4 regions of the Paenibacillus dendritiformis genome follow, and region 1 is predicted to be linked to each of the others. Evidence: riboswitches for the same ligand, from Rfam matches in the RefSeq annotation. Region 1 holds a riboswitch; each other region holds the start of a gene.
The links. A riboswitch is a leader RNA that binds a small molecule or an ion and turns the genes downstream of it on or off. The one in region 1 is predicted to bind thiamine pyrophosphate.

Region 1 (7,639 bases):
CCGCTGCAGCTCCTCCTTGGACGGCAGCTGCATTCTGCCCTGGGCTTCCGCCACGTACAGCAGCTGGCAAGCCAATGTGTGCAGCGTTCCCTGACGTCCCGGGACGAAGGCGTGCCGCGTCCGTCCATTGACCAGATACAGGCAGCCCCTCACCTGGTCATGAAGCCGAATCGGCAGCGCCAGCACAGAGGCCGGGCGGCCGGCCCTCTCTTCGGGCGCGAACGCCGCCGGCCCATGCGGCTTCGAACTGCCGGAGCGCTTCCCGCTCTCGGTGCGCAGCAGCATCGGCTCGCCCGCTTGAAGCGCAGCGCGGACAAGCTCCTCCGGCACGGCGCCGAACTCGCCCAGCGGACAAGGCCGGAATTCGCCGCACTCGCTCATCCCGTCCCTGTCCGTATCTATCGACGCTTCCGCGTAAGGCGTGCCCTGGCGCAAGACGATGAGATGCCCCTGCCCCGCTCCGGCCTGCATCAGAATCGTGGCGAGCAGCTTATCCGCCAGTCCGCGTCCGGCCCAACCCTCCGCGAAGCAGCGGGAGGACTGGACGACCGCCGCCAGATCCAGCGTCTGCGGATAGCCGCCGCCGTCATGCCCCGCGAACGGGCCGCTCAAGCCGAACAGCGGAGCGTCACCGGCCTGGCCAAGCGCAGGGTGCGGCAGGATAGGCCCCGGATCGTCAGGGTAGAGCGCTGTCACCGATAGCTGCCGCGCCGGCGCAGCCTGATCCCGCAACGTTCCCTCCGGCAGCTCCGATGCGTGGCTGTTCCGCCGCCCCTCCAGGCATTCCTCCAGCGCGACGCGCAGCGTGCGCGCATCCGGATAGCGCGCTTCCGGGTCCTTCTCCAGCAGCCTCATCACGATCTCCGCCAGCTCCGGGGGCAGGTCCGGCCTCCGTTCGATTAACGGCACGGGGCGCCGCGCCATATGCGCATGCGACCAGGCGAGCGCGTTGTCCGCCTCGAATGGCAGCTCTTCCGCCAGCAGTTCATACCAGGTCATGCCCAGGGAGTACAGATCCGAGTACGGGCCGAGATCGCAGTTCATGCGCCCGGTCTGCTCCGGGGACATATAGATCGGATTGCCCTCCAGCAGCGGGCGCTTCACCGGCTGTCCCCCATCCTGCCGCAGGAACAAGGCATATCCGAAGCCGGTCACATAGATTCGCTTCGTCACCATCTGCACAAGGAGCGTATCGGGCTTGAGATTGAGATGGAGCACCTGCTGCTGGTGGAGCGCCTCGATCATCCGGCATATGCCGATGCCGAGCTCCAGGAACTCGTTGAGCGATACGGATTGCATCTCGAAGTAGCGCCGCAAGGTTACCCCGTTCACCGGCTCATACTCCAGGATGAGGGCGTGGCCATGCGGCACGACCGTCACCGGCCGCAGGATGCCGTCGACAGGCACGCGAGCGGCGCCTTCGTATTCATGCAGCAGCTTCGCGTTCTCGATGATGGTGCGGCTGCCTTCCTTCACTACCTTGAGCAGGGCGGGCTGCTTCCGCTTCGCCGCATAGGCGTAACAGACGTACAGGTAAGGGTCCTCATATATAATTTTATCTGCTTCATATCCGGGAAGGTTCAGGCCGTGCGTCATTGAATTCATGAAGATTCCCTCGTATTCTCTCGATTCCAAGCGATGACATTTCTTTTCATTATACCGGAAGATGATCGGGAAGGACGATGAAAAAGCGCCTTTTCCCGAAAAGAGTCTTTACATTCAGGACGGTCCCGGTATAATGGGAAGCGTGAAAGAAGCAAAGCCAACCGCATATCCGTGAACACTAGGGGTGCTTGCTCGCAGGCTGAGAGACAGCGGATCGCTGTTAACCCTTACGACCCGAACTAGATAATACTAGCGTGGGGAAGTGTAGGCAGATTACGATGATTCGCGCCCGCCGAAGGAGGGTTTCCTTCCTGGCAGCCGTTCTTCCGTATGGCGAACCGCACTTCCCGGAAGTGCGGTTTTTTGCTGTTTTTCGATCATTCGCAGATACGGGAGGAATTCGCAATGAAAAAATCGATGTGCGGCACCGGCCAGATCGCCGGCTGCCGGTTCTCGCTCTATCCGATGAGCGATCGGTTCGTGGAGCTGATTCTCGGCGCCTTGGAGGCAACGGACCTGTCCAAAGTATGGTCGAAGACGGATGAGGTGAGCACCTGCGTCCGCGGCAAGACGGAGCATGTGTTCGACGTGGTGAAGTCAATCTTTCTCCACTGCGCCCGGTCGGGCGTTCATACCGTGCTGAATGCGACCTTTTCGGTCGGCTGCCCCGGCGACAGCGAAGCCGATTATTGCATGACAGAGGACGCCCATCGCCTGAATGAAGACCTCTCCCGCCTGATCTCGGTCCGGACGGATGCGCAGTTCTCGCTCTATCCGCTCGGCACGCCGGATTATATGGATACCATCTCTGACATTATCGGTCTTGCCCGGGAAGAAGGCACCTTCACCAAGGGGGTGCATTATGCGAGCGGGCTGCAGGGCGACGCGCATGACGTGTTCGCGACGCTGGAGCATGCCTTCGAGCGGGCGCGGACAAGCGACAGCGCTCATATCGTGCTGACGGCGAATATTTCGGCGCATAGCCCGAGCCGGAAGTCATGAACGCGGGAAGCGGAAGGGAGATCCATATACCGATGCAACGTTGGAAATTAAAAGATATCGTCATGCTCAGCTCGCTGTCTGTCGTCTTTGCCGTTGTCTATTTGCTGTTCTTCCAGGTCGGCAATATCCTGGTCGGCTTCATGGGGCCGATGGGCTACGAAGTCATCTTCGGCATCTGGTTCATCGTATCGATTATCGCCGCCACGATTCTGCGCAAGCCGGGCGCCGCCGTCATCTCGGAGACGGTGGCCGGCGTCGTCGAGGTGCTGATCGGCAACGCGGTCGGACCGATCCTGATCGTGTCCGCCCTCATTCAAGGGCTCGGCGCTGAAGCGGCCTTCGCGGCCACCCGCTACCGCAGCTACAGCCTGAGGACGCTGATGCTGGCCGGGGTCGGGGCGGCCCTGTTCAGCTTCGCGTGGGGCTACTTCCGCAGCGGCTTCGGCGCATACTCCGCCGGCCTCGTCATCGCGATGCTGGCCGTCCGCTGCGTCAGCGGGGCGCTCATCGCAGGGCTGCTCGGCCACGGCATCGCCCAGTCGCTGAAGCGGACCGGCGTGCTGCGCAGCTATCCAATCGCGAAGGAAGGCTCTCGCGCCGCATGAGCCGCGTGGATATGAGCCGCATGAGCGGGCGCGTGGCGGCGATCCAGGCCGAGGGGCTGACGCTCGCTCTCGAGGCGGGCGCGGATCCGATCCTGTGCGGCATCGACGTCCGCATCGGCGACGGGGAGACGGCGCTGCTGCTCGGGCCGAGCGGCTGCGGCAAGAGCTCGCTCGCCCTCTGCCTGGCCGGGCTGTACCCTCACGCCATCGACAGCGAGGTGCAGGGCCGGGTGCTGGTGTACGGGAAGCCGGTCAGCGAGCGGGCGGCGGGGAACGCGCCTTGGGCGGCCAGCATCGTGTTCCAGGATTTCGAGAGCCAATTCTGCCTGCTGCGGGTCGAGGAGGAGATCGCCTTCTGCCTGGAGAACCTCGGCTGTCCGCGGGAGGAGATGGACGGCCGCATCAGCGGGGCGCTGGCGGCGGTGGACCTCGCCCCCTGGCGCGAGGCGCCGATTCACGAGCTGTCCGGCGGCATGAAGCAGCGGCTGGCGCTGGCCTGCGCCATCGCGATGGAGACGCGCCTGCTCGTGCTCGACGAGCCGACATCGAATCTTGACCCGGCGTCCCGCAGACAGTTCGCGGCATACGTCCGCGAGCTCGCCCGGGCGCGCGGTCTGGCCGTGCTCGTCATCGAGCATCAGATCGACGAGTGGATCGGCCAGGCGGACCGGCTGCTCGTGATGGACGCCGCCGGCGCCATCGCTTACGACGGGCCGCCCGCCGCGTATTATGCCGGCGCGGCGCCGGAAGCGCCCGGCATCTGGCAGCCGGGTCCGCTCCGGCTGTACCGCGAGCTGAGGCGGCTTGTCCCGGGCGAGGAACCGCCGGCGAAGGCGGCGGTGTTGACGGAGCAGGACCTCGCCGCCGAGCTGGCCCGGTGGAGCGAGGCGGGCCGGGAGCGCGCGCTGCGGGCGCTCGCCGCGCCTTCCCCGTCCGGCTGCAGGGTAGCCGGAGTGCGGGCCGGAGGCGGACCCGCCCCTCTGCTGGAGGCGGAAGGCTTGCGCTTCCGGCGCGGCGGCCGCCCGGTGGCGGACGGGATCTCGCTGACCGTGCGCGCGGGAGAATGGGTCGCCATCGCCGGGCCGAACGGGGCGGGCAAATCGACGCTCGCCTCGCTGCTGGCCGGGCTCAACGAGCCGGAGGCCGGAATGGTCCGGCTGCAGGGACGGCCTCTCGGCGACTACACGGAGAAGGAGCTCCGGACCTGGATCGGCTACGTCTTCCAAAATCCGGAGCATCAATTCATTACCGATACGGTCGCCGATGAGCTTGCCTTCGGGCTCCGGCTGCAGGGCATTGCGCCGGCCGCGATCGAGCAGGCGGTTCAGGAAGCGCTGCGCCGCCTGCGGCTGGAGAATGCCGCCCAGGCGAGCCCGTTCTCGCTCAGCCAAGGCCAGAAGCGGCGGCTGAGCGTCGCTTCGGCGCTGACCGATGAGCAGAGGCTGCTCATCCTGGACGAGCCGACTTACGGCCAGGACGCCGACACGACCCGCGAGCTGATGGATATGCTCGGGGAACGGGTCCGGCGCGGGAACGCGGTTATCATGATTACGCATGATATGGAGCTGGCCTATGCGTATGCGGATCGCATCCTTGTCCTCCGGGACGGACGCGCAGCCTATGACGGACCGCCCGCCTCGCTGTGGGCGGACCATGCGGAGCTGGCGGCGGACTGCCAGCTGCTGCCGCCGCTCCGCTGCGCGGCAGCCGGCAGGGTGGCCGGGCCCATCGGGAACAGGAGGGAGAAGCATGCTGAGCTTGCAGGAATGGAATCCGAGCATGAAGGGATTGGCGGTCATCATTGCCGTTATTCTGTTGTCGCTGACCCTTGATCCGATCACGCCGCTGCTGGCGCTCATCTGGACCGCAGCGATGACATTCGCGCTTGGCCGCGTGCCGTGGAAGAAATGGCTGCTCGGCTTCGCTCCGTTCCTGATCATGAGTATCGGGTATGTATGGACGGCGCTATTGCTTTCGCGCGCAGCAGCGGACGGGGCTTCTGACGTGGTATGGGAGTGGGGAGCCTTCTCGGTAACGGCGGCAGCGCTGCATCAAGCGCTCTCGCTCGGACTGCGGGTGCTCATCTTCTCGGCGCTGTCGCTGCTGTTCATCCTGACGACGGACCCCGTCCGCTTCATGCTGAGCCTGATGCAGCAGTGCAGATTGTCGCCGAAGTGGGCATACGGCATCCTGGCAGGCTACCGCTTCCTCCCGTTCTTCCGGGAGGAGCTGCGGATTCTGCAGCATGCGCACCGCATGCGCGGCCTGGAACGGGAACGCGGCTGGCGGGGCCGGCTGCGCGCCATGAAGCGGTATGCCATCCCGCTCCTCGCCTCCGCTATCCGCAAGTCGGAGCGCGTCGCCGTCGCCATGCTCTCCAAAGGCTTCACCGGCAAGCGGGAGCGCCCCTATTACGTGCGCCTGCGGGTGACCTGGAAGGATTGGCTGCTCCTGCTGCTGCTCATCGGCGGCATCTGCGGATGCTATCTTTTGTCCTGGACAATCGGCTCGGTGAGGCTCTATCGGGGGGAATTGTAATCACTCCGCTGCGTTCCCGCTTCTAGGGACGCGGCGGCCATTCCCTCATCAACCAGCTTGCCGTTCAACGAATCGGGATGTAGATATCATATTGATTGTGGGGGGAGGAAGGCGCGAAGCGCTCATCGAACGACTCGATAATAAGCGCATCCCTATCCTGTTCATGCCCATTCTTCTCCAGCCAGCGGTAAATGGAATGATAGGTCGCATGAACGTGCGCCCGCTCTAAAGAGCCATAGTGCGTGAAAAGAGCATACATCCGCGCGGGTATGTGCAGTTGAATAAAATCGTCGGGAATCCGTTCAACATGTTCTACCTCTAAGGTGACATAATAGGTGAACTCTTTGTCCCGATTATGAGAGAGCCCGAGGCGTATGCTGGAATTGACGCATGGAATTTCCTCCTGGCGGCGCAGCAATTCAAGCCATAGCCTGGGCGCCAAAACCTCCACCTCGCCGAACGCCGTATAGGGAGCCGTAAATTCAAATCCCGAAACCAGGAAAGAAGGCTTACTGATCATCTTCCCTCTCACCTCGGTTTGCTTCCCGACCGGAATGGAGGGGACTTTCCGTTCCGGCAGCACCTGATACCCGCCATGTATCCCGCTCTCGGAGTATAAAGGCAGCCCCATGGCGCTTAACTCCTGCAGATAGCGCCACATCGTGCGATAAGACACGCCGAACTCATCCGCCAGCTCCTGTACCGTATACCTTTTTTTTGAATTCAGTTTCATCATCAGTTCGATTAACCGCCTGCTTTTTGCCACGTCCATCCCCTGCCGTCACTTTTTTTTGAACTATGACAGTTTTTGACCAAGTTTACTGCTAGCGTAAAGGAGAAAGAAAAAATGATCAAGCGGGGATGGTGTATGAACGATGGAAGGAAGTATTGTGACCAAAAAGGAGTTCAAAATAGCGGGAATGGGATGGACGGGCCCTTTTTCGGCTGCGCCTGAAATTCCGGGTCTGTGGCGGGCGTTCGCGGAACGCGTGCATGAGATTGAATACCGGATCCACCCCTTCCAATATGTCGCGGCTAGCCATGACCGCCCGACGGACTTTACGTATTATATCGGTATAGAGGTGTCTGATTGGGGTCGACTGCCCGATGGAATGATCGGCCTTACGATACCGACGCAACGGTACGCCCGCTTCACCTTCACAGGCCCCATGGCCCAAGTGTCCGATTTCTATGTGCGGTGCTTTGACTGGATAAGGCAGGAAGGCTATGAGAAAAACAAGGCCGTGCTCGGTCTCGAAAGCTATGATCAACGCTACCATCCCGCTGTTGACGATCCGGATCGGGTAACGAACGAGTTCGAGATCTATATCCCCCTCCAATCCTAGCCGCTCCTTGAGGGCGAGGCGAAGGATCGGGAGGCCTTCCCTCCTGCCCGTGAGGCTCCGGTGCCCGCGGGCAAGCCGGCCGCACTGGAGCCGCTTAGCCAGGCTGCGGCGCAGCCCGCTTGCAGCCGTGCCCGTTCCTGTCAGTCCTCTATCCAGACCTCGCTCAGGCGGCAGATTCCCTCGTCGATCCGGTCGATCGGAATGCCGCCGAAGCCGAGGAAAAATTCTTGGCGGCTCTCCGCAGGCGGACGCAGCCAGGTGAACGCCGCCGAGGCCAGGCGAATGCCGGCTTCTCTAGCCCGCCGCACCAGCTCTTGATCGCTGTGAGGACTCTCGAACCTCATCAGCATATGGAACCCGGCATCCGTTCCGGTAATGTCGGCGCGGGCCCCGAAATGCTGCCGGATCGCCGTGATCAGACGATCATGCTTGTTCCGGTACAAGGTGCGCATCCGGCGCACATGCCTCTCCAGATGCCCCCGCTCCATGAACAGCTGCAGCGCGTGCTGGTTCCAGCGGGGGGCCGATTGCTCGAACAGCGTG
Region 2 (7,639 bases), 180 kb from region 1:
CAACGCGCGGGGAGTATCCACGGACAACGTGCTCAGCGACACGATGCCGGCCGTGAACAGGATGCCCGAGATGATCATGAGCTTGCGGAAGCTCGTCTTCGCGGCCAGAATCCCGCCGATCGAGCTCGTCACGACCGATCCGATCATCATCGGTGTCAGCACGAGACCGCTGTTCGTAGCCGAACCGCCGTACACGCCCTGCACGAACATCGGAATGTAGACCGTCGCGATGACGAAGGTTACGCCGTAGAAGAAAGCGACCCCTTGGCTGGTGGCGAACAGCCGCTTCCGGAAGAGAGCGAAGGAGATAATCGGCTCCTTCGCATTCAGCTCGAACAGAACGAACGCGATAAGGAAGATGATGAAGGAAGCAAATAACCCGATGATGAACAAAGAATTCCATTCGTATCCTTCCTTGCCGCCCAACTCGAGCGCGAACATCAGGCTGACGACGGCGACCACCAACGTGACCGCGCCGCCCCAGTCGATCCGCTGCTTCGACTTCGCCGCACTCTCCTGATAGAACTGGACAATCAGCCACAAAGACACGACGCCGAGAGGCAGGTTGATGTAGAACACCCACTCCCAGCCGATATATTCGGTAATATAGGCGCCGAGCAGCGGCCCTGCCACGCTGGAAATCCCGAAGACCGCTCCGAACATGCCGGTCATTTTCCCGCGCTGCTCTAGCGGAAAGACATCATAAATAATCGTAAAAGCGATAGGCATCAGGGCGCCGCCGCCAATCCCCTGGATGGCGCGGTAAATCGCCAGCATCATGATGCTGTCTGCCGTCCCGCACAGCATGCTGCCGGCCAGGAAGACAAGCAGGCCGAAAATGTAAAACCGCTTGCGGCCGTACATATCGGACAGCTTGCCGAAGATCGGCATGCCGGCCATGGTCGCGACCATATACGCCGAGGTGACCCAGACGTACAGCTCGAAGCCTCCCAACTGGCCGACGATCGTCGGCATCGCTGTCGCCACGATCGTATTGTCCATCGCCGCCATCAGAATCCCGAGCAGCAGCGCGACCACCACCAAGCCCAAGTTGCTCTTTTGAGCCACCATAAATCATTTCCCTCCTTCTATGTACCGGACCAGCTCTGGAAGCCGGTCCTGATTCACCCGCAATGACCTCGCAGCCGAAGCCGGGATAACTTATTATATAGCGTCAACTTTCCATTTACCAGTAAAAGTTATTCGTCCGAATTTGCCATAAAAGATGGAAATTCACCCGCCGGAAAATCGGTTCCGGCCGCTGGAAAATGGGCCTGCTTCTCCCTGACTTCTCCCTGCATCGGCCAAAAAGGGACGGCTCTCGCCGTCCCTCTGCCCTTATTTGTCGAGTTCGCCCGTCTCCTGGCGCTGCGCCTCCCGTAGCAACCCGGCCAGCTCCCGCTTCAAGCGGAGGAAAGCTTCTTCCCCCGTCAGCGTGTCACGCCGCGGCCGCGGGAACGGCACAGCCACCTCCCGCAGCACGCGGGCAGGGCGGCTCGACAATACATAAATCGTATCGGAGAGCAGCAATGCTTCTTCGATGCTGTGGGTAATGAACAGCACCGAGCGGCGATGCTGTTCCCACAGGCCGATAAGCCAGCGCTGCATCTCGCTGCGGGTTAAGGCATCAAGCGCGCTGAACGGCTCGTCAAGCAGCATCAGCTCCTGCGGGCTCATCAGAGCGCGCAGGAACGCGACGCGCTGCTGCATGCCGCCGGACAGCTCGTGCGGAAATGCCCGCTCATAGCCGGACAAGCCGATCTTCGCCAGCCATTGGCGCGCTTCCGCGCGGGCCTCTTTCTTCGGCCGGCCGCCGATCTCTTGCGCCAGCATGACGTTCTGCTCCACCGTCCGCCACGGGAAGAGCGCCGGCTGCTGTGGCATGTAGCTGACATGCCCTGTCCGCCCAGCAGCCTCTTGCCCGTTCATCCGGATATGGCCGCCATCCGGGCGCAGGAGGCCGCCGATCAGATGGAACAAGGTGCTCTTCCCGGAACCGGAGGGGCCGATAATAGAGACGAATTGCCCCTGCTTCACCTGCAGCGACACCTGATCCAGCACCGGCAGCCGTCCTTCGCCGCGGCCGTTCGCCGCAGGATAGGACATGCTAACCCGATCCAGCTCCAGAGCGGGCGGCGGCGCGGCGGCCTCGGAGGCGGTCCCTCCCGTCGAATCGGCTGGATGAGCCGAAGCCGTTGCCTTCATTGCGGTTCCCCCCTCATTTATCATTCTCCTCGGGCCGCCAACGGATGCTTATCCGCTCCAGCAGGCGGATCGCTCCGAACATCGCCAGACTGAGCAGAATGATGACGACAATGCCGAGGAACATCCGGTCGACCCGGTAGGCCGCTTTTTGCAGCATCATATAATAGCCAATGCCCTGATCCGTTCCGAGCCATTCCGCGATAACCGCCCCCATCACACTATAGGTGGCCGCAATCTTCAAGCCCGAGAAGACGGAAGGCAGAGCATGCGGCAGCTCCAGCTTCCAGAACAGCTGCGACCGGGTCGCCCCCGTCATGCGCATATAATGAAGCATCGTCCGATCCGTCTGGGTCAGACCGTCCAGGGCGGCGACGCAGACCGGGAAAAAGCAGACGAGCGCAATGACGATCACCTTCGGCAGCAGGCCGAAGCCGAACCACAGCATCAGCAGCGGCAGCAGGGCGATCGTCGGCACGTTTTGGCTCAATATAATGAGCGGATAGATCGCGCGCTTCAGCCAGGGGAGCGGATGGAGCAGACAAGCCAGCGCGAGGCCGATTCCGGCTCCAGTCCCGAAGCCGACCAGCATCAGCTTCAGGGTAGCCAGCGCATGCAGCAGAATGCCGCTGCCGTTGGCCGCCGCTTCCCGCGCGATATCAAGCGGGCTCGGGAGCATCCATTTCTCCACATCGAACAGCATGACCCCAATCTGCCATGCCACGATGAACAGCAGCAGGGCCGCCGCGGGCGGTCCCGCCGTTGCAAGCCGTCTTTTCATCCCGCCGCCACCTTCCTGCGCGTTCCTGCCGCAGCTATGCGGTTCGTCCCCCTCATGCCAACTCCTCCTCTCGATGCTGATCCTGCTCTTGATGCTAATCCCCCTCTTGATGCTAATCCCGTCTTGATGCCGAGCCCGGCTCGAACCGTTCATCCCGGAGAGGGCAAACCCTTGCACGGATTATCGGCCCTCAAAATGATCTAACGCCATCATCGCCTGCCGTCATCGCCCGTTCCCTGAGCAGCGTCTGCCTCAGGCTTCAGGCAAGAACTCGTTCGTGAACGCCTTGTCGATATCGATCGGCTTCTCCATCAGCTTGTTCTGCAAAAGCCAGTTCGTATAGTTATCCCACACTTCCCGCTTCTGCTCTCCCCAGCGCGGCGCATCGTCGCGGTATTTCGGGCTGAGCCAGCGCTGGCTGGCCATAACCAGTTCCTTGTCCAGGTCAGGCACCTGCTTCAACATGATCCCGGCCGCCTGCTCCGGATTGTCGATCGCGAACTGATATCCCCGCGACACGGCCCGCATGAACGCCTTCACCAGCTCGGGATCGGACTCGATCAGCTTCTCGCTGGTCGCGATGACCGGAGTGTAGTAGTCGAGCGCATCCGAATATTGATTGACATACATCATATCGATCGGCTCGCTGCGCAGCTCAGCCTCAATGCCTGTCCACCCGTAGAAAATCCAAGCGAAATCAATATCCTTTTTGACCGCGGTGAAAAAGTCGGCGGAACCCATATTGATGTTCTTGATCTTGCCGTAGTCGGCGCCCTCCTGCTCCATGAGCGTCCGCAGCACCATTTCTTCCACCGGCGAGCCCCAGCCCCCGTACGTCTTGCCTTCGAAATCCTTGGGCGACGTAATGTGCTTGTCCTGCGGGGCGGCGAACCCGGACGTATTATGTTGAATGATGGCCGCCAAAGACACGATCGGCACATTCTGCGTGCGCGCCAGCGTAATGCTCTCTTGTACGCTGACCCCGAACTGCGCGGCGCCAGAGGCGATCATCGCGTCGGCTCCGCCTGTACCGGGCTGAATAATGTTCACCTTCAGCCCTTCCGCTTCGAAGTACCCCTCTTGCTGGGCGACATACACCCCGGTATGGTTCGTATTCGGCGTCCATTCCAGCACGAACGTAATCTCGCGCAGCTCCTTCGGCGCTTCAGCGCCCTGTGCTCCGCTTCCTTGCGTCGTCGGTGCGGAACCTCCTCCCGCGCAGGCGGTCAACATGAACATGAGCGCCAAGGCCAGTCCAAGCGCTCCTTTTTTTCGTGCACGCATGCTTCTCATCCTGATCTTCTTCCCCTTTCCGATTCGCCTGTCATTCAGGCGGTACACGGCCATGCTCCTTCTCTGGCATACGAACCGGCGGAGTCCCGGCACAACGGGCATCCTGCCGCAGCCCTTCCCTGATAAGCGCCCGCGCAAGCCATCGCGCGGATCTAAAAAAGCGCCCCTCATCGGGGCGCTTACGCTGTCCATTACCTAGGCGTGTGCATGGCGGCCGCTTGAACGGTACGTCGCGTTCCATGCAGAGCATTCCGCTTGCCCGCCCGCGCTGTGAACACGGATGCGGTGCATCGGACTTCTCCGACCGCAAAGGAACGCCTCCGCCGTCCGGCATGGCGCCATTCTCATTCCTACGCTGGCATTACCCAGATCAGGTGTAAGGGTCAGTATCTTCACGGGATACGATCTCAGCCGGCCCTATTCCAGCCCCCCTAGTATGCATATTCAGTTGCCGTTTCACATGCAATTATAGACCTCGTCCGCTCCCTTGTCCAGCCATGATGCGGCGCAGGATCCGCATATCTCCTGCCTTTCTTGTGACGAAGCACATAGCGATCTTCTTTCCGGTACGGGTAAGATGGCCTTGGGAGGGATGTCTTCATGAAAAAACGACTTGTATGGGTTGGGGCAACCGCGCTCGCCCTCATCTTCGGAACCGCGGTATATGCCTCTGGCAGCAACGACAGCGGCTTCGGCCAAATGCCCCCCCATATGAAGCAGATGCATCCGAATATGACCGATGCACAGGTTGAACAAATGGTTCAACACTGCCATGGAGCCGATCGCCAATCGGTCCGCAGCCAAGGCATGATGCGCGGGGGCATGATGCATAATCAAATGATGCAGAACGGACATGGGTACTGATCCCATCGATCACGACCGGGTGAAGCAAGGGGTTCCAGCCGCCAATCGGCGCAGGAACCCCTTTTTGTGGGAAACGGACGGCCCCCGCGCCTCGGACAACGTTCCATGTGAAACATGGCGCAATTTGTCAAAAATGCTCGGCCTACTTGTCACGGCGCTCCCGCCCGTACTGTATCCAATGCCGGCATTCATAAAAAAACGCCCGGCTCCGCATCTTGTCTGCGAAGCCGGACGGTATCGTGTACGCAAGTTATCGTCTGTCCATGCTGCCTTCCCTTGCGGCGGACGATTCCATTCCGGGCACGCGGAAGCTTCTCGCCCAATATAAAAACGGGGTGGACGCTACCGACAACAGCAGCTTGACGATATAGGTCGTCAGCAAAATTTGAAACCATACGTCCCATGGGTAATAACCGGCAAACGCGATCGTGCAGAAGACGAACGAGTCCGCCAATTGGCTGATTCCCGTGCTCCAGTTGCTGCGAATCCACAGCTGGCCCGACTTGGGAAAACGTTCCCGCAGCATGCTGAACAGCTTGACATCGAGAAATTGACTGACGAGATAGGCCGTCAGGCTCCCCGCGGCGACCCGCGGCATCAAGTCGAAAATATGCGCCAGCGACGCCTGTGCCCTCTGGGCAATCTCATCTCCTTGAGGAATGAAGGCAAGGGCCATCTGCATGATTATCGTTGTCATGATGAGCATGAAAAATCCGAACCAGACCGCGCGGCGCGCTTCCTTGGGTCCATATTTTTCGTTAAGAAGATCCGAGGTCATGAACAGGCTGGCATTTGCCGCATTGCCCAGCGTCATTACGATGCCGAACATCTCGATCGTCTTCCCGACCTGAATATTGGCGACGATGGTCATGACGCCGACCCAGGCGAACAAGCCGTTCTTGCCGAACAAGCGGTAACACAGCAGAAAAAAGCCGAAATTGGCAAGGACAAACAATATCCCCCATATGAAATTGAACATTCGGTACTCCCCCTAGTTTTGATTACGCGGGATGGTTGCGAACCGCGGTGTGATGGCACACAGGGGTATACTTTACCATAGACCAGGTCAATTGCCAATGCCAAAAACTCACTGTTTTCCTTTGCCGCTCTCCCCGGCGGCATGCCCGCGTTCTCGCAGAAAATGTTTGCCGACCAGGGGCGCCTAAGCGAAACTTGCGGGCACCCGGAAAAAGCACCTTCCCCAAAAATGCGGGGAGGTGCTTTTTCCGGGTGATGCTTCCCGGTCAGGCGTCCTTTATTTGCGCAGCAGCTTGTTCGCCTTGTCCGTCGCGGCCTGCAGCGCTCCATCCGGCGTCGCCTGGCCGAGGATGACCCGTTGGATCTCGGTCATAATAACCTCCTGCAATTCCTTATAGCCGGGCACCATCGGACGCGCCTTGCCATACTGCAGCTGATCGATCGCGACCTTGAAGTTCGGATCCTTGGCGAAGGCCTCCTTCAAGGTATCCGACTCCACCGCAGTCTTGCTGACCGGCATATAACCAGAGCCTTGCGACCAGCGTATCGTCTGCTCCGGAGCGGTCATCCACTGAATGAACTTCCACGCCGCCCGCTTCTTCTCCGTGGACGATGCCGCCAGCACGGCCAGATTCGCGCCGCCCGTCGGAGCGCCATAATCCTTGTTCGCCGGCAGAAAGGCGGTTCCGACCTCGAATCCGGCCGTCTCCTTCAAGCCCTTCAGATCGCCCGTCGACGTAAAGATCATGGCGACCTGCCCGTTGACGAAATCCTGCTTGGCTACGTCCCAAGCATTGTATTTCTCGCCCGGCGGATTCTTCATAATGCCTTCCTTGATCATGCGCGACCAGAATTCAAGCGGCGCTTTTCCCGCCTCGTTCAGCAGCGCAAGCTGCTTGTTGTCCTCGGTCAAGATGCTGCCCCCGCTCTGAAAGACAAGCGCTTCATAGAACCAGATGTCGATCGGCGTGGAGAAGCCGTAGCGCACCGTCTTCCCGCCCTCCTGCTTCGTCAGCTTGCGGGCGAATTCCTCCAGCTCCGTCCAAGTCTTCGGGCCTTCCGGGTTGAGACCCGCCTCCTTCAACAGCCCCTTGTTCAGATAGAGCAAGGGCGTCGAGCGGTTGAACGGGATGGCGTACAGCTCATCCTTCCAGTAGGAGTTGCCCATCAATCCGTCGATATAGTCCTTCTCCGCGCCTTGCGTATACGAGGACAGCGGCTCGATGACGCCCGCGTCCGCGAACGCCCCGACCGAAGCGACCTCGATCATCGTGACGTCGGGCTGGTTGCCGGCGGCAACGGCGGCCAGCACCTTGGAATGGTTCGTATAATAATCGCCTTGATAAGCCGGCCGAACGAATACTTCATCCTGAGACGCGTTGAAGTCCGCCGTCATCGCTTCAATCAGCTCGCCATTCGCTCCGCCCAGAGAATACCAGAACTGAATCTCTACCGGCGTGCCCGCAGCCGGTTCGGAAGCGATCTGGGCCGCCGGCGCCGGGGCGAGTCCCCCTGTCTGGG
Region 3 (7,639 bases), 1.5 Mb from region 1:
AAGACATCTGCGCACGGAGCCGAAGCCAGCCTCTCATCCAGTGAAAAAGTATCTATCCGACATGCGGGAAGGCATCCGGCTTCTGGTGGGCACGCCCCTCTCCCGGCTTCTCTTCGGGGTCATCGCTATTAATGCCGCCGGCGGAGCGACCTTCAGTCTCCTGCCGGCTTTTAGCAGCCAGATTGGAGGCCCCGGCATCTATGGCATCCTGCTGACGGCGCAAGCGCTCTGCAGTCTGATCGGCGCCATATGCTCGCCTTATTTGAAGCTGGAGCGCCTTCGGCTTGGCTTCCTGTACTCCATCGCCTATCTGTCATGCGGGATCTTATGGTCATTGAGCGTATTCAGCCCCTGGGCCTGGCTTACCGTTCTCCTCTACGGCTTGGCTTGGCTCCCCGGCGGAGCCGTCAATGTCCTGATCAACACCGTGATCCAAAAAGGCGTGCCGCAGCGCCAATTGGGCGTTGTCTTCGCGGCGGCTTCCGGGTTAAGCGGAATCGCCTCCCCGATCGGAAGCCTGCTCGGCGGCAGCCTCGGCACGCTGCTGCCCAGCGCCGCAGTCATCGCTTCCTGCGGATTGGCCGTGGCGGCCGTCGGGCTCTACTGGTCGCTCGATTCCGTCTCACGGAGCTTGCCGGCCACCGATGCGATGAAGGAGGGGTTCTTCGCGGGCCGCAATCCATCCCTCCGGATGGAACGACAGCAGTCAGATCTCCAAGGGTAGCCGGCCGTTGCATGGGCAGCGAGCGGGAGGCCCGCTCTCAGCCCAGTCCCCACCCGACAAGCGGAACCCGGATCGCCATATAATACGCTGCCGCCACCAGTCCAAGCATCGCGAGCGTGAAGCCGATGTCGGAACGGGTATATCTCGTTACATAGTAATATGTGCGCGCCCTGCCCATCTGGAACCGCTTCGCTTCCATGGCGACGGCGACGCGCTGGGCCCGGCGGATGCTCTGCGCCAGCAGCGGCAGCGCGTAGTTCCGCAGCCGCTCGTACATGCCCTTGATTCCCTTGGCATAGCGCACGCCCCGCACGGTCAGCGCATCGGATCGCGTGCGGATGTCGTCCCAGACCGCAGGAAGCATCCGAATCGAGGCGATGAAGCTGTAGGCGTATTTGGCGGGAAGCCGGAACTGCTGCATCAAGGCGTAGAAGAGCTGAATCGGCTTCGTCGTCAAGGCGAAGGCCAGTCCCAGCATGCCAAAGGTCAGCGTCTTGCAGCCCAGCAACAGACCGCGGTAGAAGCTCTCCTCGGAGATGCGAATCAGCCCCCACGACCACCAGATATGTTCGCCTTTGCCGAACAAGATCATCGTCGAAGCGGAAGAGATGAACAAGAACAGGAACGGCAGCGTAATCAGCAGCACCTTCTTCCGGGAATGGCCGCTGAACAGAAACAGCAGCAGCGTATAGGCAATCAACTGGTTCAAAGCAAAATCGAATTGCCTGTTCAACAAGGTGACAAGAAGCAGCAGCACGAAGACGAACAGCTTATAGGCCGGGTTGACGCGATGCAGCCAGGTCTCGGTTTCCGGTATCAGCAGATTCATGTAAGCTGCGCCTCCCGTTCCCCGATCGTGTCCAGGACCGTAAGACTGCCCCGTTCGACCCGCCACACGCGATCGGCATAATAACGTACAATATTCAGATCGTGCGTCACCATCACGATGGCCGTCCCTGCCGCCCGCAGACGCTCCAGCTTATCCAGGATCGCGAACGTGTTCCTCGCGTCTTGGCCGAACGTCGGCTCGTCAAGCAGCAGCACCGGATGCTCCCGCACGACGGCGGTGGCGACGCTGAGGCGGCGCTTTTGCCCCATCGACAGATGATACGGATGCCGGTCGGATCCCATATCGAGATCGAAGGCCGCCATCAAGGCCGTCACCTGACGCTCGACCTCCGCGGCAGGCCATTCCGCCAGCCGCAAGCCGTAAGCCAGTTCCTCGTAGACGGAATCGGTCAGGAACTGCATCTCCGGGTTCTGGAAGACGAAGGCCAGCTCCTCTGGCGGTTCCGGCCGGGCCGGCCGGAACCAGCCGCGCTTCTTCGGCTCCGGGACCGGACGTCCCCCGATAGCATAGGAGCCGCTGGCGCGAAGCAGCCGCATCAGGGACAGCAGCAGCGTGCTCTTGCCCGCCCCGTTCGGGCCCGTGACGGCAATCCATTCGCCCGGATAGACATCGGCCGCCTCGACGGAGATTGCCTCGGCCTCTCCCCGGTACCCGGAGAACCCGCGCAAGGCGATGATCGGGTCCTCCCGAAGAGAGGACGCCGCTTCGGCCTGGCGCTGACGCCGCTTGGCGCCCGCGATGGCGCGGTACGACTCCGACTTCACGTGATCCCGCCACACATCCGGATACCAGATGCCGTATTCGAGCAGCTTCTCCTTGTGCATCGTGAAAATAGCCCCCGGCTCGCCATCTGCCATAATGCGGCCCTCGCCGTCGAACAGCACGACCCGATCGACGATATCGGCGACCAGATCCAGCTTATGCTCCACGATCAGCAGCGTATGCGATCCGGCAATGTCCTTCACCGTATCCCAGATTTGCTTCGTCCCTTCCGGATCGAGCAGAGCCGAAGGCTCGTCCAGGAACAGCACCTCCGGCTCCAACAGCAGGACGGAGGCGAGCGCGAGCCGCTGCTTCATGCCCTGCGACAGCGCCGCAATCGGCGTATGCAGATTATCCAGCCGCAACCCGACCCGCTCCAATATGCTTCTTATGCGCGGCTCCATCTGCTCCCGCGGCACCGACAGATTCTCCAGGACGAATGCCAATTCCTCATCGACGTACGGCATGCAGAATTGGGTATCCGGATCCTGGAATACGAAGGCCCAGCTATCCGGGAGCTGCCTCCGCTCATATTTGAGCGGCACTTCGACCGAGTCCGGCATAATGCCGCTCAGCACCTGCAGCAGCGTAGATTTGCCGCAGCCGCTCGGTCCGAGCAGCAGCACCTTCTCCCCCGCCGCAATGGAGAAGGAGAGGTCCTTGAACAGCAAGGACGCCTCTCCCGGGAATTTCAATCTCAGATTTGTAATCGCGGCCCTGGTTGAGGCCGCTTGTTCTTGTGTCAATCCCAACACCCCATCGTTCATGTGCCATGATAACCGGCCGGCGGGCCTGACCGCCAGCCGGTGTCCTGCGCGCCTACCGGTCCAGGGCCGCGTATTCTTCTTTCGCGACCGGCCGGATCGACCTGGTCACCCCGGTCGCTTCCAGCGCGCGCATCAGGAAGTAAGCGAAGATGCCGGCGAACGTGAAGGCGCTGATGACGCGCAGTCCGTATTTCAGCACAAGCATCCATGTCTCGTAATTGGCATAGCCGTATCCGAGATCGAGGAGGAACGAGCCGGCAGCCGACATGATTCCGGCCGCTCCGGCGATCGCTAATCCTCCCCGGCGGTAACGCGCCAAGGCGAAGACGAGCTCGGCCGCCAAGCCTTGCACGAATCCGTACATGATCGTCTCCAGCCCCCATCCCGACCCGAGCAGGGCCGACAGATTGGCTGCGGCCAGACTGGCAATGAGCGCGACGCCCGGCTTGCGGATGAGCAAGTAGGCGAACGGCCCGGCCATGAACCACATGCCGTAAGTCAATTGCCCCGCCTGCGGGAACAGCGGCTTCACGATGCTGTACACGCTATCCCACAGCTTGAAGATAACGCCGAAGACGACCCCGATCATGACGGTAATGAGAATGTCCTGGAATCGCAATCCTTTCTTTTCACTTGCCTGTTCTTGCATTGCTACCCTCTCCCTTATCTCATGGTTCATACAAAAAAACCGTCTGGAACCCAGACGGTAGAGTAAGCCGATGATCATCCTGCAGGCATGATCGCACGACAAATACAAGATTTCTCTACGCTGGCATTATCCAGATCAGATTAACGGTCCGTAGCGGTATACTGGCTACTATCTCAGCCTGACTCCTCAAGCACCCGAATTTGTATGAATATGTAATCGCCCCTATAATACCGCATTCCCGATTGGTTGGCAATGGCGGATGGGCGAGAGGCGAAGAAGAAGCGGTCCTTATCTTCGCCGCCATCCCTTCTGTAGAGTCACCATAACCCGTGCCTGTCATGCCGGCCAAGACGAGCGTTATGCCCCGAACTGGGCCTGATGCAGCCGGCTGTAGCTTCCTCCCAGCGCCAGCAGCTCGTCATGCCGCCCCTGCTCGGCAATGCCGTCCTCATTGACGACGATGATCCGGTCCGCATGCTTGATCGTAGCCAGGCGATGGGCGATGATCAGCGTCGTCCGGCCGGCCGCCAGTTCAGCCAGCGACTGCTGGATGGCCGCTTCGGTCTCGGTGTCGAGCGCCGACGTCGCCTCGTCCAGAATCAGAATCGGCGGATTCTTGAGGAACATGCGGGCGATAGCCAGCCGCTGCTTCTGCCCGCCGGACAGCTTCACGCCCCGCTCGCCCACGACCGTGTCCAGCCCGAGCGGCTGCGAACGGATGAACTCCTCCAGCCGCGCCCGGCGCGCGGCCTCCATAATCTCCTCCTCGCTGGCATCGAGCTTCCCGTAGGCAATGTTCTCGCGCAATGTACCCGCGAACAGGAACACATCCTGCTGCACGATCCCGATCTGGCGGCGCAGCGATGCAAGCGTCATCTCCCGCGTATCGATGCCGTCGATCGTGATGCGTCCCGCCTCGGCGTCATAGAAGCGCGGCAGCAGGCTGCAGAGCGTCGTCTTGCCTGCCCCGGAAGGCCCGACGAACGCGACCGTCTCTCCTGCCGCAATCGTCAGGTCAATATTCTCGAGCACCGGGGGAAGGCCGTCATAGCCGAAGGTGACGCCTTCATAGCGGATATCGCCGCGCAGATGGGCCACCTCAATCGCATCGGGCGCATCCTTGACATCCGGTTCCGTATCGAGGATTTGCAGGTAGCGCTTGAAGCCCGCGATCCCTTTCGGATAGCTCTCGATGACAGCGTTGATCTTGTCGATCGGCTTGAAGAACACGTTCGTCAGCAGAATGAAGCCGACCAGCTCGCCATAGGACAACTCCCCCCGAATGACGAACCAAGCCCCGCAGATGAGCACAAAGACGGTCACGAGCCGCATCAGCATATAGCTCACCGACGAGTTAAGCGCCATAATCCGGTAGGCGATCAGCTTCGTCGAGCGGAAGCGCTGGTTATTGACCGCGAAGCGTTCCCGCTCGAAGCCTTCGTTCGCGAATGCCTGCACGACGCGGATCCCGCCGAACGTGTCTTCGACCCGTCCGTTGAAATCCGCGATGTCGGTGAACATCCGGTGGTTCGCCCGGGTCATCCGCTTGTTGCAGACGACGAGCCAGATGAGGAACGGAATGATCGCGAACGTGAGACAAGCCAGCTTCCAGTTGATGGTGAGCATCAGCACGAACGAGCCAATCAGCGTCATCACCGCGATGAAGACATCCTCGGGACCATGATGAGCCATCTCGCCAATCTCGAACAAATCATTGCTCATGCGTGACATCAGGTGGCCCGTCTTGTTGTTGTCGAAAAAGCGGAACGAGAGCTTCTGAATATGATCGAACAGCTTTTTGCGCATGTCGGTCTCGATGTTGATGCCGAGCATATGACCCCAATAGGTAACGATATACTGCAGCCCCATATTAAGCAGATAGAGCGCCAGCAGCCCGGCGCAGGCCCAGACGATAAGCGGCCAGTCATTGCTCGGCAGCAGCTTGTCCACCACCTGATTGACCGCGATCGGAAATCCCAGCTCCAGCAGCCCCGCGATCACCGCGCAGCCGAAGTCCAGGAGGAACAAATATTTGTACGGCTTGTAATAAGCAAAAAAACGGCGAAGCATGAAAGTACCTCATTTCTCGAATAAAATCGCTCTGCCGCTTCCAGGGCCGGATCAGCATCGTTCTCGCGCAGGACTATCACAATGCGAAAAGTCCACCGGGGCACCATCGCCTCCAATGGACTCTGCACTTGCCGAATGTGTTCCCATGTCCCATGTTTCCATAACCAATGCTGCGGCTTGCGCACCCGCGCTTAACGCGTGGCGGCATCGCTCCATAGACAACCCTATTCTACAAAAATAATGAAATTCCTTCTCCCGGCCGAAAATCACGGGAAACCGGCAGCGCACCTATCCCTGGGTTCCCGCAGCGCGATCACCCCGATCCATCACACACAGCCCCTTGAACATATTGATCCGAAAGGGGAATAGCGAGCTTGTCCGGCGTGTGGAGCGTTGAGGCCAAAAAGCGCACCATTCCCAATTGGTAACCGGAATGAATGCGCTCTTTATCGTATTGATTACTCCGCATACCGCGCAGACAGGAGCCGCCAACCGGCCGCTTTATGCCCTAACGGTTGGCTGAGCCGATACGCTCGGCCGCCAGCCGCTACGCCTCGTAAGCTTGCAAGGCGATGACGGCATTATGCCCGCCGAAGCCGAAGGAATTCGAGATGCCGATACGGGCCCCGCTCTGGCGGGCCGTATAGGGAACATAATCGAGGTCGCAAGCCGGATCCGGCTCCTCCAGATTGATCGTCGGCGGGACGATGCCTTCCTTCAGCGTCTTCACGAGCGCGATCGCTTCGACCCCGCCCGCCGCGCCCAGCATATGGCCGAGCATCGATTTGTTGGCGGTGACCGGAATGCGGAACGCATGCTCGCCGAACACATCGCGAATCGCGCGCGTCTCCGACAGGTCGCCCACCTCGGTGCTGGTCGCATGGGCGCTGATGACGCCCACCTCCTCCGGCGCGATTCCCGCTTCCCGCAGCGCGGCTCTCATCGCCTGGCTCGCCCCGCGCCCCTCCGGATGGGTAGCGACCATATGATACGCATCGGAGCTCGCTCCATAGCCGATAACCTCCGCGAAAATCGGCGCCCCTCTGCGCAGCGCATGCGTCAGCGACTCCAGGATGACGATGCCGGCGCCTTCCGCCATCACGAATCCGTCCCGCCCCCGATCGAAGGGGCGGCTCGCCCGTTCCGGCTCGTTATTGCGCGCGGACAAGGCTGTCGCGTTGCCGAAGCTGGCCAACGCCAAATCCGTCAGGGCCGCCTCGGTTCCGCCGGCGATGACGACATCCGCCCCGCCCGCCCGAATCAGGCGGAACGCCTCCCCGATTGCCGTATTCCCGATCGAGCATGCCGTCACGGGGGCCATCGACGGCCCGAGCGCGCCGTAACGGATGCTGATCTGGGCAGCGGCCATATTCGCGATCATCATCGGCACTAGCGTCGGGCTGACCCGATCCGGCCCCCGTTCGCCCAGAATTGCCTGCTGCTGCAGCATCGTCTGGATGCCGCCGATGCCCGATCCGACATAGACGCCCATCCGCTCGCCGTCCAGCCCGGCCCACCGGTCGAGCTCCGCTTGGCGGTAAGCCTCCTCGGCCGCCGCCAGGGCGAATTGGGTGAAGCGGTCCATCCGCCGCGCTTCCTTGCGCCCGAAGCGGGCTTCCGCATCGAAGTCCCGCACCTGGCCCGCGATGCGAACCTTGCAGGAGGAAGCATCGAACGCATCGATGGCGGAGATTCCCGATTGTCCGCGAATCAGCCCCTGCCATAGGGTATCCGTATCCTGACCAAGCGGCGTAATGGCTCCCATCCCTGTAATGACGACTCTCTCCATATCTATGTCCTCCTCCATCCGTACTGGT
Region 4 (7,639 bases), 320 kb from region 1:
CCTCTTCGACGAACATATCGTCATCTTCCAGATCATCGTCGTCGTCGTTAATGATGCGAGGACGCTTCGTGCCCATCGACTCTTCCGAGCGATCGACAGGATACCAGCGCTTCAAGCCCCAGAGATTGTTCCCTACGCACGCGAAGCGGCCATCAATGTTGATTTCCGTATATAACTGTGCAATGACATCATTAATTTGCTCTTCGCTGAGTCCGCGAAGCTTCGCAACTTCATTCATCAGATCACGGTAGTAGAAAGGCGTGTTGGCTGCTTTCAAGACGAGGAAAGCAATATCCACCATCGGCATTTCTTGCACTTTGTCGGGATCCAACTTCAATTCCAACGGGGTGCTCATAAGGACACATCCTCTCTCAAAGGTTCAAACGGATAACTACGATCATATCCAGTTTCACACCTAAGTAAAACCGATTTTCCATGAAAAAGCAAGTTTTCGCGGCGCGGACAAAAAAATGCCACATGTCTGTCTCCCTTCGCTTCCATTGAGAGAAAAAAGAAACGCGAAGGGCATCCCTTCGCGTTCGACTGTATCCGCACCACAGAGAGGTTTACACCTCGTCTACCGTGTGCAAAGCCCTTCGCCGGCTCTTCTTCATCCTATGTCCGCAGCCGCCTTTTGACACGGGAGAAGGCCTAACTTTCGCAAAAAAGGCAGCTACCCCAGTCCACCCTCCTCCCCTTGGCATACGATACCCCACAAGGAATTGTCGGGAGGGACTCGACATTGGATATGACGGCCTTATTGCACAGGTTGCTTCAAGATATGTCCTTCAGCGAACGGCCTCCAGCGAAGAAGTTGATTCGCTTCCATCGGCCGAAGCGGTTCGCCGCATTCAGCGAGGCGCTCCGCACGCTTCGCCGGGATCGGCTGGAGCTCCAGCATCTCCGCGAACTTCCGCTCATCCGCGCCTGGAGCTGCCCGGTTCCCGAATCGGTTGCACAGCTGCTGTCACGGTATCCGAACGAGTTCACGATAGAGGACGACGCGTTGATCGCGATTCAGGCCGCTTCCCACAGGCCGGTCTCCTGGGAACGGGGGATTCCGTGGGGCGTGCGGCAGATCAAGGCTCCGCAGGCATGGGGAATGACCACAGGCCACCGCGTGCACATTGGCGTAATCGACACCGGGGCCGATTACCGCCATCCCGATCTCCGCCAGTCGCTGATGCGGGGAGTCAACTTCGTTCACCGCGGCATGCCGCCGTATGATGACAACGGTCATGGGACCCATATTGCGGGCACGATAGCTGCGGCCAATCAAATGTACGGCATTATCGGCGTGGCTCCCCGCGCCTTAATCCATCCCGTGAAATCATTTGATGAGAATGGGGCCGCTTATGTGTCTGATATTATCAATGGTATTGAATGGTGCGTCCGCAACGGGATGCACATCATTAATATGAGCTTCGGCATGAAATCCCGCAGCAAGTCGCTGCTGCAAGCGGTGACCCAGGCCTATCAATCCGGGGTCACCGTCGTCGCTTCATCCGGGAACGACGCGAAGCGCAAATCCATCGACTACCCGGCCCGCTATCCCCAGACGATCTCGGTCGGAGCGACCGATCGCATGCGGCGGATTGCGCCGTTCAGCAACCGGGGGCAATTCGTCGATATTTACGCCCCCGGGGAGAAGATCGTCTCCTCCTGGATTAAGGGGAAGTATCACGAGATGAGCGGCACCTCGATGGCCACCTCGCATATCAGCGGCGCGATCGCGCTTCTGCTTGCCATGCGGCCGCGCTTGAAGCCGGGCGAGATCAAGGCCCTGCTCCGGCGGACAGCGAACCCGGTTCGCGGGCGCAAGACCCGCAACCTCCAAGCCAAGCCGCCGGGCGAGGTAGATGTGATGCGGCTGCTGAAGGAAGCCGAGCGGCTGTAGCGGTCGCCGGGGCGTATCCCGGCGCGGGCCGGAAGCGGCTGGGAATGGGCTGTGCGCATGAATCGTCCCCACCGGAATGATGGACGGCCAAGTGCGCCGCCCGATCCGCGCTCCCCGCGAACGGGCCCCAGGAGGGCTATTCCCGTTCCGGCGAGGCAGTAACGTCCGAGGCTGTGGAACGTTGGACTTCCGCTCTGCGCAATGCCGGGCCTCTGCTCTGCTGAGCACTGGACTTCCGCTCTGCGGGAATGCCGCAGCGTTCCTCGGAACCGGGTCACAGGCTCGGATCTCCATACAATGATGCAAAACTGCAGCTTTGTCCCCCGTTGCCGCGTCTTGCAAAAGAAAATCCGGCAAATATACAACAATCACCGGGGAATTTCTGCTCAAACCCGAATTTTGTCGGGAAAATGATGTACATTTGCAGGAATGATGCTCAAACAGGCCCCGATCCGAGGCAGAATCCTGCATTATACAGGCGGTTGGAAAACCCCTGTTTTTTGTGAAGGGGTGGAGAAGGTCCATTTTCCTCATCCAAACTTTGGCTCTTAGAGCGTTTTAAATCGATTTTTTTCTACCGGGAGAAGAGATCCACATCACAGGTGAAAAGTCCCATAGACTACTCAATGGCCTGATTTTACGGGATCCAACCGACCGCGTCGGATGCTGGGGACATCATCGCCTTCAGGAAGCATTATCGGCCTGCTGGAAGCATTATCCGGCCTGCTGGAAGCATCGTTGCCTCCTGGGGCTTGGACGTGCGGAGGAAATTGCTGCTATTTTACAGGAATTTCGGCTTAATGAGTCCACATCCCGAGGAATTGCTGCAAATCTGCATCATTTTAGGCCCTTTTGCTTCAAGCCGAAGCGAAACGGGTGAAATTCCTGTAATTTTGCAGGATTCCGTTTCTGGAAAAGTCGTCCATATCGAATTGCTGTATTTCTGCAGGATTTCGCTTACCGAATCGGCGTGTCTAGAGAAATCGTGGAGTTTTGCGGATTTCGCCTGCCGGATGGGCGTGTCCAGGGAAATGGTACAGTTTTCGTCCGGTAGAAATGTCCATTTTCCTGTTCAAAACTTCTTTCTCAACAGCCTGATTATAGCAGGAATTCGGCGTTCCACCACGGCGATGACCTGAATTCACTTCCTTTGCTTGGTGACGACCGTATTCGTCATATTATAGACGAGGGAGCGCCGTCCCTTGATGCCTCTTGATGATATGGGGAGCGGCTGCCCCCTTGGATTCACGCCCGCACCGCTTCCGCTTCCGTGACAGGCGCCGGCCAGTCCTCCAGCCTATAGGCCATGTCCCAGAACAGATATTCCAGCCGGCAGCTGGTCAGAAAATGCTCCTCCAGCTGCCGCTTCCGGGCGGCGGACAATGACTCCGCCCATCCATCAAGCAGTCCGCGAAGCTGCATCGTTATCCCGCTCTCCCGATCTCCATAAAAATGCATCCAATCATAGAACGGATGGGACGAATCCGGCTTCACTTCCTCGAGCAGCCTGCGGCCGATCTCGGTATACGTCCAAGGGCAGGGCAGCAGTGCCGCCACGATATCTTCCCGCGTTCCTCCATGGGCAACCGTCAGCATATGGTTGACATAGTGATTCGCCGACGGGGCCAGAGGGAAGCCTTGCAATTCTTCGTACGTCACCCCGGCGACGTCGCAAAAATTTTGATGCGGGTGCGTCTCGCTGTCCAGAATAAACGAGATTTGCTCGTTAAATAGAGCCATCGCGGCGCGGTGGTCGCATTTGGAGATCGCAATCCCGTATACCCGGATAAAAGCGTTCAAGTATTCAAAATCCTGCTTGACATAGTGAATGAGCTGTTCCTTCGCCAACGTCCCTTCCGCAATGCCCCGAACGAACGGGTGGGCAAAAATCGCCGCAAAAATCGGATCCGCCGTACGCCGGAGTTCTTCGGTAAAACAGGCCATACTCAGCACCTCCGCCTCATTTTCGATGAAATCCAACTGAAGGGCGCCCGGCGCAGCCATACGAAAAAGCCGCCCCGAAATGGAGCGGCTTCGTCAAGTCATCTTGAAAACAGAGCTTTAACTCGAACCTGTGAAGGCCGTCTCCACTTCCCTACGCCGGTATTAACCGGATCAGGTTCAAAGGGTCCAAGCGTCTCTTGTCTCAGCCGCCTTGCGCGGCTCCCCCAGCGGATTTCGTATAAAGTTCATTGTCACGTCTTACTTTAGCTTTGATTGCCAATCTTGTCAAACTATTCTTCCCGATTTACTGCCCGCTCGATGAAGCCCCTGCCGGACCAGCGATCCTGAACCGTTTATGTGACGCTAATCGGTTCGAGCTTCGCCCGCGGCCCGTTCCACAGTTCGATCCACTTCTTGATGGCGGATACCATGATGACGATGCCGAGCACCAGCATAATGATGGACAGCACGGCGTTCAATACGCTGTACCCGGAAGCGGACGGGTTCAGATACACGTTCTTGACCATCCAGTAACCGGCATAGTTAACCGTGACGAACAAGTAAGCGAGCGGAATGAGACAGGTCAGCATGTATCTCCGCTTATCCGCGATGTTCAGAATGACCGTCGCGCCGATGATGAGCCCAATCGATGCCATCAGCTGATTCGAGACGCCGAAGAGCGCCCAGACGGAGCCGATATCGCCCGAGTACAGCAGATATCCCCACATCAGACAGGCCAAGGCGCTGGCGAAGATGGAGCCGGGCACCCAATCGACCTGCTTCAGCGGCTTGTAGATGTCGCCGAAGAAATCTTGAATCAGATAGCGGGCCACCCGCGTGCCGGCGTCAATCGCCGTCAGAATGAAGACCGCCTCGAACATGATCACGAACTGGAAAAAGTAGGACGATAAGTGGCTGAACCACGGAATTTTGGTGAAAATGTACGTCATGCCGACGGCCAAGGTGACGGCTCCGCCGGTCCGCCCTTCGAGATCGAGGCCGATCTGCTGCGCCAGCTCCGGCAGATGCACGGTAGACATTCCGAGTGTCTTGAATACTTCCGGCGCCGAATTAATCGCGAAATAATCGGCCGGCTGGAGCGCCGCTGCCGCAATAAGCGCCATAATTCCTACCAGCGATTCGACAAGCATCGCCCCGAAGCCGACGACCTTGATGTCGCTCCAGCGGTTAATCATCTTCGGCGTCGTGCCCGATCCGACGAAGGCATGGAAGCCGGATATGGCCCCGCAGGCGATGGTGATCGAGATGAACGGCCAGACCGGGCCGGCCAGTATCGGGCCGCCTCCGTTCACGAATTCCGTGAAGGCCGGGAACGGGATCGCCGGGTTGATAATGAAGACGCCGACGATAAGCGCGATGAAGACGCCGATTTTCATGAAGCTGCTCAAGTAGTCCCGCGGCGCCAGGAGCAGCCAGACGGGCAGGGCCGCCGCGAAGAACGCGTAGACAGGCAGCAGGATGGCCAGCGTCTTCGTATCCAGCGTCAGCCAGTCGCCAAGGACGGTTCCTTGGATCTGGGGTCCAAGAAATACGCCGGCCATGAGCAGAATGAAGCCGATGGTGGACGCAAGCTTCAGATTCCCCGTCTTCTTATAGAACAAGCCGACGCCCATCGCGATCGGAATCGTAATCCCGACGGCGAAGGTGCCCCATGGGTTATGATCCAATGCGTGAAGCACGACCATCGAGAGCCCGGCCATCGTGATGGTAATGATGAAGAGCATCGCCAGGCCGGTGCAGAAGCCGGCTACCGGACCGAGCTCGTCCTTCGCGACCTCGGATAGCGACTTCCCTTGCTTGCGCATGGAAGCGAACAAGACGACCGCATCATGCACCGCCCCGCCGATGACTGCGCCGATGAGAAGCCACAGCAGGCCGGGCAAATAACCGAACTGCGCCGCTAATATCGGGCCGACGAGCGGCCCGGCCGCCGCGATCGCGGCAAAATGGTGCCCGAAGGTGACCCATTTGTTGGTAGGGACATAATCTTTGCCGTCATTCAGTTCATGGGCCGGGGTCGGCTTGGAATCGTCCAGCTTCAGCACTTTGGCCGCCATGAACGTTCCGTACAGCCGGTACGCGATCATCAGGATGCATATCGATCCGATTACAATCGTTACCGCATTCATGTGTACCACTCCCTGCAATCGTTTTGGAGTCATCATACAATATGAAAGCTTGCCTGCTTCGTTTTCATGACAGAATGCGATAGATGCCGACTCAACTGCAAAAAGGCCCCCTCGAAATGCAAGCGATTGCACCCCGGGTCCGAACCCGCCGCCACCGCCATCGGGACAACCCGATCCGGCATCGGCAGATTCAGGCCTCATGTCATCCCGAGCAGCTGCTTCAGTTCCTTCATATAGGTGCGGCTGACTGGAATTCGGGATCCGTCCTGCATCCGAAGATGGCAGGTCGAATGGAACCACGGCTGAATCTCCACGATGCGATCCAGGTGGACGAGGAACGCCCGGTGGACGCGGACGATGGAAGGATGATTCAGCTTCCGCTCCAATTGGGTCAGCGATTCGCCGACCTTGTATTTCCGCTCCGTCGTCGCGATGACCGTCTTCCCGTCTTCGAACCCGAGATAGACGATATCGTTGACATGCAGCACGATAATCCGCTCGTCAACCGTGATGGCGAGACGCTCCTGCCGCTCCCGCTCCCCCGGCCCGCCCCGGGGGGCGGAGGCTGCCGAAGCCGGATAGGCCTCCCGTTCGCGCAGGCGAAGCAGCTTGCGGATGGTCTGCTGCACCCGCTGCTCGTCGAACGGCTTCAATATATAGTCGGCGGCGTTCAGCTCGAACGCCTTCAGCGCAAATTCATCATATGCCGTAGCGAACACGACATCGGGCGGCGTCTCCAGCTCCCGGAGCCGGCACGCAATATCGAGGCCGCTCTCCTCCTGCAGCTCAATATCGAGGAAGACCACATCCGGCTGCGCCGCAGCGACCCCCGCCAAGGCGTCCTCCGCCGCGTCGGCTTCGCCGACGACCTCCACCTGTCTTGTCCTTCTCAGCAAATAAATCAGCTCATCTCTTGCTAACGGCTCGTCATCGACGACAAAGGCCTTCAGCATGACGCTCCCCTCCATTCATGGAACTGAATCGGCACGGCGATCATCACGGTCGTCCCCTGCCCAGGCGCGCTGTCTATCCGGAAAGACGCCTGCTTCCCGTATATCTCGGACATCCGCTGCCGGATATTGTACAGCGCCGTTCCGGTGCCTTCCGCCGAATCGACGGCCTGATTGCCAAGCGCTCCCTGGATCTCCTTCGCTATCCCTTGGCCGTTGTCCCGGGTCAGCAGAATCATCCGGTCGCCTTCCCGGTACGCTTGCAGGATCACGCTCCCGCAGGGCGGAGCCGCGCCGCGGGGGAAAGCATGACGCACGGCGTTCTCGACGAGAGGCTGGAGCGTGAACGGCGGCACGAGCACATCCTCCAGCTCCGGATCGATATCGGTCGAGACGGTATACTTATCCGGGAAGCGGGCCTGCTCCAGGGACAAATACGCTTCCACATGCTCCAACTCTTTGTGAAGCGGGATGAGCATCGTCCGCGCGCCCTGCAGATTGCTGCGGAAAAAGATGCTGAGCTGCTGCAGCAGATCGCGGGCCTTCTCCGGATCGGTCCGGCACAGCACCGAGATCGTGTTGAAGGCATTAAAGAGGAAGTGCGGATGAATCTGGGCCTGGAGCGCCTTGATCTCCGCATCGCGAAGCAGCTTGCTCTGCAGCTCCGCCTCGGCCAGCTCCAATTGGGTGGAAAAGAG

Region 2: linked by a shared signal. The riboswitch ahead of L6439_RS26445 (ABC transporter substrate-binding protein) and the one ahead of L6439_RS27220 (YkoF family thiamine/hydroxymethylpyrimidine-binding protein) in region 1 are both predicted to bind thiamine pyrophosphate.
Region 3: linked by a shared signal. The riboswitch ahead of L6439_RS04665 (ECF transporter S component) and the one ahead of L6439_RS27220 (YkoF family thiamine/hydroxymethylpyrimidine-binding protein) in region 1 are both predicted to bind thiamine pyrophosphate.
Region 4: linked by a shared signal. The riboswitch ahead of tenA (thiaminase II) and the one ahead of L6439_RS27220 (YkoF family thiamine/hydroxymethylpyrimidine-binding protein) in region 1 are both predicted to bind thiamine pyrophosphate.

The regions. Positions count from the first base shown of each region.
Region 1 covers NZ_AP025344.1:6,133,225-6,140,863, forward strand. The annotation lists gene L6439_RS29400 (protein kinase domain-containing protein) at 1-1,605, opposite strand, end outside; TPP riboswitch at 1,776-1,883, shown strand; gene L6439_RS27220 (YkoF family thiamine/hydroxymethylpyrimidine-binding protein) at 2,011-2,607, shown strand; gene L6439_RS27225 (ECF transporter S component) at 2,640-3,212, shown strand; gene L6439_RS27230 (ABC transporter ATP-binding protein) at 3,209-5,044, shown strand; gene L6439_RS27235 (energy-coupling factor transporter transmembrane component T family protein) at 4,962-5,750, shown strand; gene L6439_RS29575 (GyrI-like domain-containing protein) at 5,815-6,516, opposite strand; gene L6439_RS27250 (GyrI-like domain-containing protein) at 6,626-7,096, shown strand; gene pdxR (MocR-like pyridoxine biosynthesis transcription factor PdxR) at 7,237-7,639, opposite strand, start outside.
Region 2 covers NZ_AP025344.1:5,949,529-5,957,167, forward strand. The annotation lists gene L6439_RS26430 (MDR family MFS transporter) at 1-1,071, opposite strand, end outside; gene L6439_RS26435 (ABC transporter ATP-binding protein) at 1,339-2,205, opposite strand; gene L6439_RS26440 (ABC transporter permease) at 2,219-2,983, opposite strand; gene L6439_RS26445 (ABC transporter substrate-binding protein) at 3,236-4,267, opposite strand; TPP riboswitch at 4,607-4,719, opposite strand; gene L6439_RS26450 (hypothetical protein) at 4,877-5,140, shown strand; gene L6439_RS26455 (queuosine precursor transporter) at 5,391-6,119, opposite strand; gene L6439_RS26460 (ABC transporter substrate-binding protein) at 6,396-7,639, opposite strand, start outside.
Region 3 covers NZ_AP025344.1:1,076,713-1,084,351, reverse strand. The annotation lists gene L6439_RS04680 (MFS transporter) at 1-724, shown strand, start outside; gene L6439_RS04675 (energy-coupling factor transporter transmembrane component T family protein) at 762-1,553, opposite strand; gene L6439_RS04670 (ABC transporter ATP-binding protein) at 1,550-3,091, opposite strand; gene L6439_RS04665 (ECF transporter S component) at 3,156-3,752, opposite strand; TPP riboswitch at 3,848-3,959, opposite strand; gene L6439_RS04660 (ABC transporter ATP-binding protein) at 4,110-5,822, opposite strand; gene fabF (beta-ketoacyl-ACP synthase II) at 6,370-7,611, opposite strand.
Region 4 covers NZ_AP025344.1:6,457,603-6,465,241, reverse strand. The annotation lists gene rpoE (DNA-directed RNA polymerase subunit delta) at 1-355, opposite strand, end outside; gene L6439_RS28750 (S8 family peptidase) at 743-1,897, shown strand; gene L6439_RS28745 (hypothetical protein) at 2,698-3,036, shown strand; gene tenA (thiaminase II) at 3,143-3,841, opposite strand; TPP riboswitch at 3,973-4,077, opposite strand; gene cstA (carbon starvation protein CstA) at 4,195-5,991, opposite strand; gene L6439_RS28730 (LytR/AlgR family response regulator transcription factor) at 6,189-6,944, opposite strand; gene L6439_RS28725 (sensor histidine kinase) at 6,938-7,639, opposite strand, start outside.